Regions from separate parts of the Halobacillus sp. AWH4_228 genome, predicted to be linked through region 2. Evidence: riboswitches for the same ligand, from Rfam matches in the RefSeq annotation. Region 2 holds a riboswitch; each other region holds the start of a gene.

Region 1 (2,200 bases), 890 kb from region 2:
GGACACTCACCGCTCCGGTCTGCGGATCGAACTTCTGGTCGTTGTGAAGCAGGCGGGTCTGCAGGGAATGGGTATTCATTGGACGGATTCCTCCTTAGGTAATTGACTCAAAGTAGATTGAAGATCTCTCAAAAGATCATCGATGTGCTCCACGCCTACGGAAAAACGGAGCAGTTTATTGCACACGCCGTAGCGGACGCGTTCTTCTTCAGGGATATCGGCGTGGGTCTGGGTGGCGGGGTAGGTGATGAAGCTTTCCACACCTCCGAGACTTTCCGCGAAACTGATTAAATTCAATCCTCTTAGAAAAGGATCGATCCAGGCTTCTTCCTTTAGTCGGAAGGACACCATGCCGCCTTTTCCTGGGTAGAAAATATCACTCACACATGGATGATCCTCCAGGAATTGAACGACGGCTTTCGCGTTGCCTTCATGCTGCCTCATTCGTAGAGGCAGGGTTTTCATGCCGCGCATGACGAGCCAGGAGTCAAACGGCGACAGGACAGCTCCGGATGTATTTTGATGAAAAGCGAGCTTTTCGCTGATGTCTGCGCCTTTACTGACAAGCAGTCCGGCCAGAACATCGTTATGTCCGGCCAGGTATTTCGTCGCGCTGTGAATGACGACGTCTGCTCCTTCCTTCAGCGGCTGCTGGAGAACTGGTGTATAAAGGGTGTTGTCGACTATCAGCAGGAGGTCTTGTTTTTCTGCTAGTCCGGCCATCTGCCTGATGTCGGTTTGGTGCATGAGCGGATTTGTCGGAGTTTCAATGTAAACGGCTTTCGTACGTTCGGTCACATAAGAAGGCAGGTCATTCAGCTTTTCGTTTTCCAGGTAGGTAAACTGCAGACGGTAACGCTCCTTCATATGTTCAAATAAGCGGTAGGTCCCTCCATATAAATCTTCGGATACGAGAATTTCATCTCCTTCGCGGAAAAGAGAGAGGACGGTCTGGATGGCGGACATTCCGGAACTGAAGGCAAAACCTGCATCACCTTCTTCGATATCGGCGATGGAGGCTTCCAGGATTTTTCTTGTCGGGTTGCCCGTCCGCGTATAATCAAACCCTGTAGATTCCCCGAGCCCTGGGTGCCGGTAAGGGGTGGAAAAGTAAACCGGTGGGTTGATCGCTCCATACGGTTCGTTCCGCTGGTTTCCTGTCTGGACGAATTTTGTTTCCGTGTGACACATAAAAATACTCCTTTCGTTTATGAACCGATCAAGAGAGGAAGCAGTGTGAAAACAAAAAGGACGCCTTCTCTAAGAAGAAGGCGTCCTGGATATCCAAGGCTTCTTCTTATCTTTCAAGTTGATCAACAACTTGCTGGAGTTAGCACCCTTCTGGTCGATACCAGGGGTTGCTGAGGCTTCACAGGGCCAGTCCCTCTGCCTCTCTTGATAAGAATATAATTGTAAGTTCATGTAAATGTTGATGACTACTCTACACTACTCAGAAAGTTTTGACAATATGCATGCGGAAGATTTTCCAATTTTTAATCGGAACGTCCTGATTTTATCCGTATTCCTTTTGGTGGGCCCGTTTTTTCTCAAGGTATTCTTCATCTTCGCGGACTTTGATCCATTTCTCTTCGAAAATCCGGGCTGATTCTGCTTTTTCCTCATCTATATCCCGGTCATTGATATCTCCATCGTCATCGTATTTTTTTCCGCCTTTATAATTGGCGTACCGTCGCGAGCGTGTATACCCCATCTGGAGGAATTTACGGGCCATATCCATGCCGACAAAATCATCGTTTTTCTTATACTCTTCGAACATGGCGTAGATTTTTTCTGACGACTCTTTTGCGATCTCAGGTGTTTTGAAGCGCCAGTGCTGCAGAATTTCACTTTTGTAGGGCTCGACGAGAAGCACCCCCTGTTCTCCGCGCCCGACGCGGTATTTTCCGGGTTCTTCTCTGAAATCAATGGAATCAAAATCCAGATCGTAATCAAAAGGCATGGTCCTTCGTCCTTTCTGTATTTTCTATGCCGAACATATTTAATTTCAGGTCCCTGGACATTTTTTTGATCAAAGCGCCGCCGGCTGTACTGTTTCCCTTTTCATCAATGGCAGGGCCGACGACACCGATGCCCATTCTTCCAGGAACCGTACCGATGATGCTCCCGGATACTCCGCTTTTACACGGGAATCCAGCTTCGACTGCGTAGTGACCGGAGGAGTTGTACATCCCGGAGGTCA
Region 2 (2,200 bases):
TTCATTGATTTCAAACAAATCGATATCGTCCGTGGTCAACTGGTGTTTGTCTAACAGCTTCTGAATGGCCTGTGATGGCTTCGTTTGTAAACTCGGATCCGGTCCGGCAATCTCTGACCAGTCGATGATTTCCGCCAGCGGCTGTTGGCCGAGGGCTTCCGCCTTTTCCTTCGTGGTAACGATCCCAACGCTCGCGCCATCCGTCATTTGAGAGGCATTGCCTGCGGTGATCGTGCCTTCGCGTGAAAAGGCGGGAGAGAGATTTGATAATTTTTCGGCTGTCGTCCCTTTACGGATGCCTTCATCTTCTGCGAGTCGTTCAGTAAAAGGAGCGATTTCCGGCTCCAGCCAACCATTTTTCTGAGCGTCCGCTGCCCGCTGCTGGGAAAGGGCGGCGTATTCATCCTGTTCCTCCCGGCTGATGTCGAAGGAGCGGTTCTTCTCATCGGTGAGAGCTCCCATCGACACATCACTCAAGGCGCACCACAACCCGTCGTTCAGTAAGGTGTCCTTCAGCAGGCTGTGACCAAGTCCGTTAGAAGCCCGGACAGGAGCGGTGTGAGGAGCGTTCGTCATCGAGTCGAATCCACCGACGATGTACAGCTCTCCTTCATTCAATCGGAGCCTGCGGGAGGCGTCGGTAATTGTAGCGATACCTCCCAAACAAACATTGTTCAGTGTGATGGCGGGTGTAGCGATATCCACCCCCGCTTGATAAGCGGCCTGTCTCGCAGGATTTTGGCCGCCCCCGGCCTGAATCACCTGGGCGAGCAGGACACCATCGGCTTGTTTCGCGTCCGGATTTCTCTCTAATAGAGCGCTCAGCGCATGAGACCCAAGTTCTGCTGCGGATTTCTTTTTCAAGGCCCCTTTCCACTTACCGAAGGGGGTGCGGATGCCGTCTAGAAGTACTGTCGTCATTTATGGAACAACTCCTGTTTTTATAATAGTAAGAGCCCTCTTCACAAAAATAAGAAGAGGGCTCTCGGCTCTTCTTATCTTCCAGGATCATCTCCTGCAGGAATTAGCACCTTTTCAAGCTGTTGCTTGATGGTTGCCGGGCGTCAACGGGCCAGTCCCTCTGCCTCTCTGGATAAGAAATAGGTATTCAATTGGAAACATATAAAACCTCTCTATCAAAGATAGAGAGGTTAGAGATTGTGGGCATCTCTTATCTTCCTGAGCATTCACTCAGTAGGATTTGGCACCTTGCTATCAATATAGCGGTTGCCGGGTTTCACAGGGCCAGTCCCTCCACCTCTCTGGATAAGATGTTCTTCCTTTATTTGGTTAAGTGCCATGTTAGCAGTATGAAGGAAAGGTGTCAATGCATTTTATAGAAAAGTGAGAAAATTAATTGTATTCTGTGACTGGTGGTAAACGTGCGAATGTCTTTGACAGCTGGGTTTGCCGATTCTTTCAATTCTAAGGGGATTTCACGAGAAAAATGAAGGCACCTATCAATTCATCCATCAGCCATTCTCCGATGGTTCCTGCGGATACCTAACGTTTCACTGATTAGATGATACCTTACAGGTAGAGCTGCTTTTAGATCTATGAGCAGAGATTTTAATAACTTTCGATATTCATAAATGGATAATGATTCAGCCTCTTTTGTCTTTATGAGATAATGGGTATGGTAATTACTGATACTATTCAATAAAGGAGTTTTACTATGCCGGAATATGTTGGTTACATCGGTACGTACACCAAACAGGAAAGTAAAGGCGTCTATCAGTTCACCCTGGATACAGACGCTAAGGAACTGAAAAATGTTCAGCTGGCTGCAGAATTGCAGAACCCTACGTACGTCACCGTGAGTGACGATCAAAAGAATCTTTATGCAGTTTCCAAAGACGGGGAAAACGGCGGTGTCACGTCCTTTTCTATCAATGCAGAAACGGGAGAACTCACAAAATTGAACGCTCAGACAGCTGCAGGATCTCCACCGTGCCACGTGAGTGTGGATCATTTGAACAACAATGTTGTCACGGCTAACTATCATACAAAAGAAGTGGTCTCCTACCTGACGAATGAAGATGGATCGTTGAATCCTGCAGTTTCTATCGTGGAGCATGAAGGGACCGGTCCTCATGAGCGTCAGGAAAAACCCCACATGCACTATGCAGGTTTCACCCCTGATGAGACATACGTCATTGCGATTGACCTTGGCAGCGACCGTGTCATCACTTACGCCGTA
Region 3 (2,200 bases), 2.9 Mb from region 2:
GGCATAAAGACGATGGTGGATAATACATTCGCCACCCCCTATCTTGTCCAGCCCTATCAGTATGGAGTGGACCTTGTTGTGCACAGTGCAACGAAATACATAGGCGGTCATAGTGATGTCACGTGCGGCGTCCTTGCCGGTTCGGAAGCATTGATTTCCAAAGCAGCCCAGAAAATCGTGACTCTTGGAGCAAATTTAAGTCCGTTTGAAGCTTGGTTGACCCAGAGAGGAGCCAAAACCCTTGCACTCCGGATGAAACAACAGTCTGCGAATGCAAAAAGTGTTGCAGAGGCACTTCGGGAGCATATTGGGGTTAAAAAGGTGTTTTATCCTGAATACGTATCTGAACGTGGTCATGGAGCGATTGTTACCATCGAGCTCAATGAGAGCGTGGATGTGGAAGCCTTTTTCAAATCTCTTGGATGGATCAAAATTGCACCGACACTCGCTGGTGTCCAGACAACTGTGTCCTACCCTGTCCGTACGTCGCACAGGGCTCTGTCAGAAACTGAACGTGAAAAAATCGGAGTGAACGATTACGTCATCCGCTTATCCATAGGAATTGAGAGCGATGAAGATATCATTCATCAGCTGAAAAGAACCATTGACGCTTCAATAAAATAAAAATTCAGAATGTTATTGACATTGATGCAGATGGTCAGCTATAATTCACAACATAATCAAAATTAAATAACTAGTACTCTTATTAAGAGCGGCTGAGGGAATAGGCCCTGTGAAGCCCGGCAACCTTCAAACATCGGTTTGAAAAGGTGCCAAGTCCTACAGATCATGGATCTGGTAGATAAGAGGAGGATATCAGCACGTTCAGCCCTCTTCTTATATGGAAGAGGGCTTTTTGCATGGATAAAGACGCTGTAAGGACCAGTTTCTTTTTAAAACTGATTAAAATGATGAGAATAATAAACTTTAGGAGGCCATACAATGACCAACTCTTTTGAAGGCTACGATATTGATACCATTTCTCTGCACGGTGGACAGTCACCAGATCCTACGACCGGTTCAAGGGCCGTTCCGATTTACCAGACCACATCCTATGTGTTTCATGATACCGATCACGCCCAGAGCCTTTTTGCCCTCGATGAACCGGGGAATATTTACTCCCGGCTCGGAAATCCGACGGTGGACGTATTCGAAAAACGCATGGCTCTTCTGGAAGGCGGAGTAGCCTCGGTAGCGACGGCTTCAGGCATGTCCGCCATTGCACTGGCCATTTTGAATGTAGCTGGTGCAGGAGATGAAGTCGTGGCAGCATCCAATTTATACGGCGGAACTTATAATTTATTCGCCAACACTTTACCGCGGTATGGCATTAATGTTCATTTTGTTGACCCGGTCGATCCGGACAATTTCAGACAGGCCATCAATGAGAATACGAAGGCCGTCTTCGCTGAGACCATCGGCAACCCGAGTCTTCACGTGCTTGATTTTGAGAAGGTGTCCGCCATTGCCCATGAACATCAGGTTCCATTGATCGTCGATAACACGTTTGCCACACCTTACACGTGCCGTCCGATTGAACACGGAGCTGACATTGTCGTCCATTCGGCCACGAAATGGATTGGTGGCCATGGAACAGCTATCGGCGGCGTCGTTGTCGACGGCGGGCAGTTTGACTGGGGCAATGGAAAGTTCCCTGTTTTCACAGAGCCGGATCCGAGCTACAACGGGATCGTTTATACAGCCGATTTCGGCACGCTCGCCTACATTACAAAACTCAGGGTTCAGCTGCTTCGTGACTTTGGCTCCTGCCTCAGTCCGCAGAACGCTTTCCTTCTGCTCCAGGGACTTGAAACGCTACATTTGCGGGTGGAACGTCATTCAGATAATGCCCGGGAAGTGGCTGAATACTTGGCGGAACACCCCGATGTGGAGTGGGTTTCCTACCCCGGCTTGAAAAACCATCCGGCCCATGAACTGGCCAATCAATATTTAGAGGGCGGCTACGGTTCCATTGTCGTATTTGGAATCAAAGGAGGCAGAGAAGCTGGGAGTCAGGTGATCAACAACATCTCGTTGTGGTCCCATGTCGCCAATGTCGGCGATGCGAAATCTCTGATCATCCACCCGGCGTCTACGACCCACCAGCAGCTTTCTGTTGAAGAGCTTGCGGCGACCGGAGTGACGGAAGAGCTGATTCGTCTTTCCATCGGACTCGAATCCAGCAAGGATTTAATCAATG
Region 4 (2,200 bases), 340 kb from region 2:
CCCTGCCTTCCTGATCTATGATAATAGTGGAAGGGACGCCCTTGCAGCCGAACGTATCGTATAAGCTTCGCCCATCATCAATCAAGGTAGGCTGGTTAAGAAATTTTTCAGCATATTCCTTTCCGGCATCAGGGCTGCGTTCACGACCGGGAACGTTAATCGTAACCAGCTCCACTTTTTCTTTGTCCATCGTTTCAAAGAGCTGCTCTTTTTTAGGTAAGTCTCTCCCACAGTCAGGACACCAGGATGCCCAGAAAGTCAGGACGATCACCTTTCCGAAATGGTCGCTCAGACGATAGGTGGAGGGCTGATTTATATAAGAAAGCTCAAATTGAGGAGCACGTTCCTTCATGATTTCATCTCCTTACTGTAAAAATATACCTGATTATTATCTTTGACGTCCGTATAGACTCCATGCTAACATAACATATAATTTCACAGCGACATCATAACTTATCCAGAGTGGTGGAGGGACTGGCCCTTTGAAACCCGGCAACCGGCAAAAGCACGGTGCTAAATCCTGCGGAGCGTAAAGCTTTGATAGATGAGATCCACTAAAGTCTCTTCTATTTTAGGAGAGACTTTTTTGCATATCCAGATGTTCTTCTTTTCTGAAAAGTAGCTCATTTATGTTGACACGCTGGTGGCAGAGTGCTAAAATCCACTTTGTAGTTATGAAATGAATTAAAGCAGTAATAATTTAATAAGCTAAAATCTCTTATCCAGAGTGGCGGAGGGACTGGCCCTACGATGCCCGGCAACCAGCAGGTGTAACCGACCTGTCAAGGTGCCAAATCCTGCAGAGCATAACAGCTCTGACAGATGAGAGAACAGAAGATACATTGTTATTGAAACGCCATTCTGTTCTCGAACAGAATGGCGTTTTTTGAATGGGAGGGAACACATCATGATTACAATTAAGGATCTTTCTAAAGTTTTTCAAACGAAGGATCGGGAAGTGAAAGCTGTTGATGGCTTAAGCCTTACAATAAATAAAGGGGAAATCTACGGTGTCATTGGTTATAGTGGAGCGGGTAAAAGTACTTTTATCCGGCTGTTGAACCGACTGGAGGATCCAACAGAGGGCAGCATCCACGTCGGTGATCAGGATTTAACGGGCCTCAGTAAGAATAAACTGCGTATCGCCCGCCAGGATATCGGAATGATTTTTCAGCACTTCAACCTGCTTTGGTCCAGAACGGTTTATGATAACATCGCTTTTCCGTTGGAAATTGCCGGTGTACCAAAGGAAGAACGGAGCAAAAGAGTGAACGAACTGATCGATCTGGTCGGTTTATCCGGCAGAGGAAACTCCTACCCATCCCAGTTGAGTGGTGGACAGAAACAGCGTGTAGGAATTGCCAGGGCGCTGGCCAACAACCCGAAAGTCCTCCTTTGTGATGAAGCGACATCCGCTCTGGATCCGGAAACGACAGACTCCATATTGGATCTTCTTGTAGACATCAATGAAAAACTCGGACTGACCATAGTTTTGATTACTCACGAAATGCATGTCATTCGTAAGATCTGTCATCAGGTGGCAGTCATGGAGCAGGGGAAAATCGTTGAAAAGGGAGATGTTCTGGACGTATTTCTTCATCCAGATCAGCCAGTGACGAAGAAATTCGTCGATCAGGTGATGGGTGATCAGGAAAAAGAGCACTCTCTGAAATTGATCAAAGATAAGTACCAGTCCGGAAAAATTGTCCGGCTGCATTTTGTAGGAGAGAGTACCAACCAAGCGCTGATCAGTGAGGTCTCCAGGAAGTTCGTCCTGGATGTGAATATTCTTCACGGGAAGATCACGCAGACGCAAAAAGGAGCTTACGGAACGATGTTTGTTCAGTTTGAAGGAGACGATGAGGAAGCAGCCCGGGCAATCGAATATATACGCTCGACTTCTGTGGAAGTGGAGGTGAACCCGGATGCTTAATGGATTACTGCCAAACGTACGCATGGAAGACATGATTACAGCAACAAATGAAACGTTGTATATGACTCTGATTTCCGTAGCCGGCACATTTATCCTCGGGATTCTGCTCGGCCTGCTGCTTTATTTATCTGGTCCGGGAGGGCTCTGGCAGAACAAAGTGGTCAATGCAGTGACAGCTTCTGTCGTAAACATTTTCCGTGCCATTCCTTTTATTATATTGATCCTGCTTCTGTTCCCGTTTACAGACTTCTTGATTGGAACGATCCG

Evidence for each region. A riboswitch is a leader RNA that binds a small molecule or an ion and turns the genes downstream of it on or off. The one in region 2 is predicted to bind S-adenosylmethionine.
Region 1: linked by a shared signal. The riboswitch ahead of ACXADP_RS00175 (methionine biosynthesis PLP-dependent protein) and the one ahead of ACXADP_RS04550 (acetyl-CoA C-acyltransferase) in region 2 are both predicted to bind S-adenosylmethionine.
Region 3: linked by a shared signal. The riboswitch ahead of ACXADP_RS19595 (PLP-dependent aspartate aminotransferase family protein) and the one ahead of ACXADP_RS04550 (acetyl-CoA C-acyltransferase) in region 2 are both predicted to bind S-adenosylmethionine.
Region 4: linked by a shared signal. The riboswitch ahead of ACXADP_RS06180 (methionine ABC transporter ATP-binding protein) and the one ahead of ACXADP_RS04550 (acetyl-CoA C-acyltransferase) in region 2 are both predicted to bind S-adenosylmethionine.

What each region holds. Positions count from the first base shown of each region.
Region 1 covers NZ_JBSWTE010000001.1:34,111-36,310, reverse strand. Annotated here, with positions in the region: gene metC (cystathionine beta-lyase) at 1-79, opposite strand, end outside; gene ACXADP_RS00175 (methionine biosynthesis PLP-dependent protein) at 76-1,191, opposite strand; SAM riboswitch class I at 1,295-1,405, opposite strand; gene ACXADP_RS00170 (DUF4385 domain-containing protein) at 1,514-1,960, opposite strand; gene glsA (glutaminase A) at 1,950-2,200, opposite strand, start outside.
Region 2 covers NZ_JBSWTE010000001.1:920,254-922,453, forward strand. Annotated here, with positions in the region: gene ACXADP_RS04550 (acetyl-CoA C-acyltransferase) at 1-921, opposite strand, end outside; SAM riboswitch class I at 993-1,100, opposite strand; SAM riboswitch class I at 1,169-1,273, opposite strand; gene ACXADP_RS04555 (lactonase family protein) at 1,676-2,200, shown strand, end outside.
Region 3 covers NZ_JBSWTE010000001.1:3,800,863-3,803,062, reverse strand. Annotated here, with positions in the region: gene ACXADP_RS19600 (trans-sulfuration enzyme family protein) at 1-624, shown strand, start outside; SAM riboswitch class I at 701-809, shown strand; gene ACXADP_RS19595 (PLP-dependent aspartate aminotransferase family protein) at 943-2,200, shown strand, end outside.
Region 4 covers NZ_JBSWTE010000001.1:1,258,002-1,260,201, forward strand. Annotated here, with positions in the region: gene ACXADP_RS06175 (TlpA family protein disulfide reductase) at 1-352, opposite strand, end outside; SAM riboswitch class I at 451-551, shown strand; SAM riboswitch class I at 716-829, shown strand; gene ACXADP_RS06180 (methionine ABC transporter ATP-binding protein) at 908-1,933, shown strand; gene ACXADP_RS06185 (methionine ABC transporter permease) at 1,926-2,200, shown strand, end outside.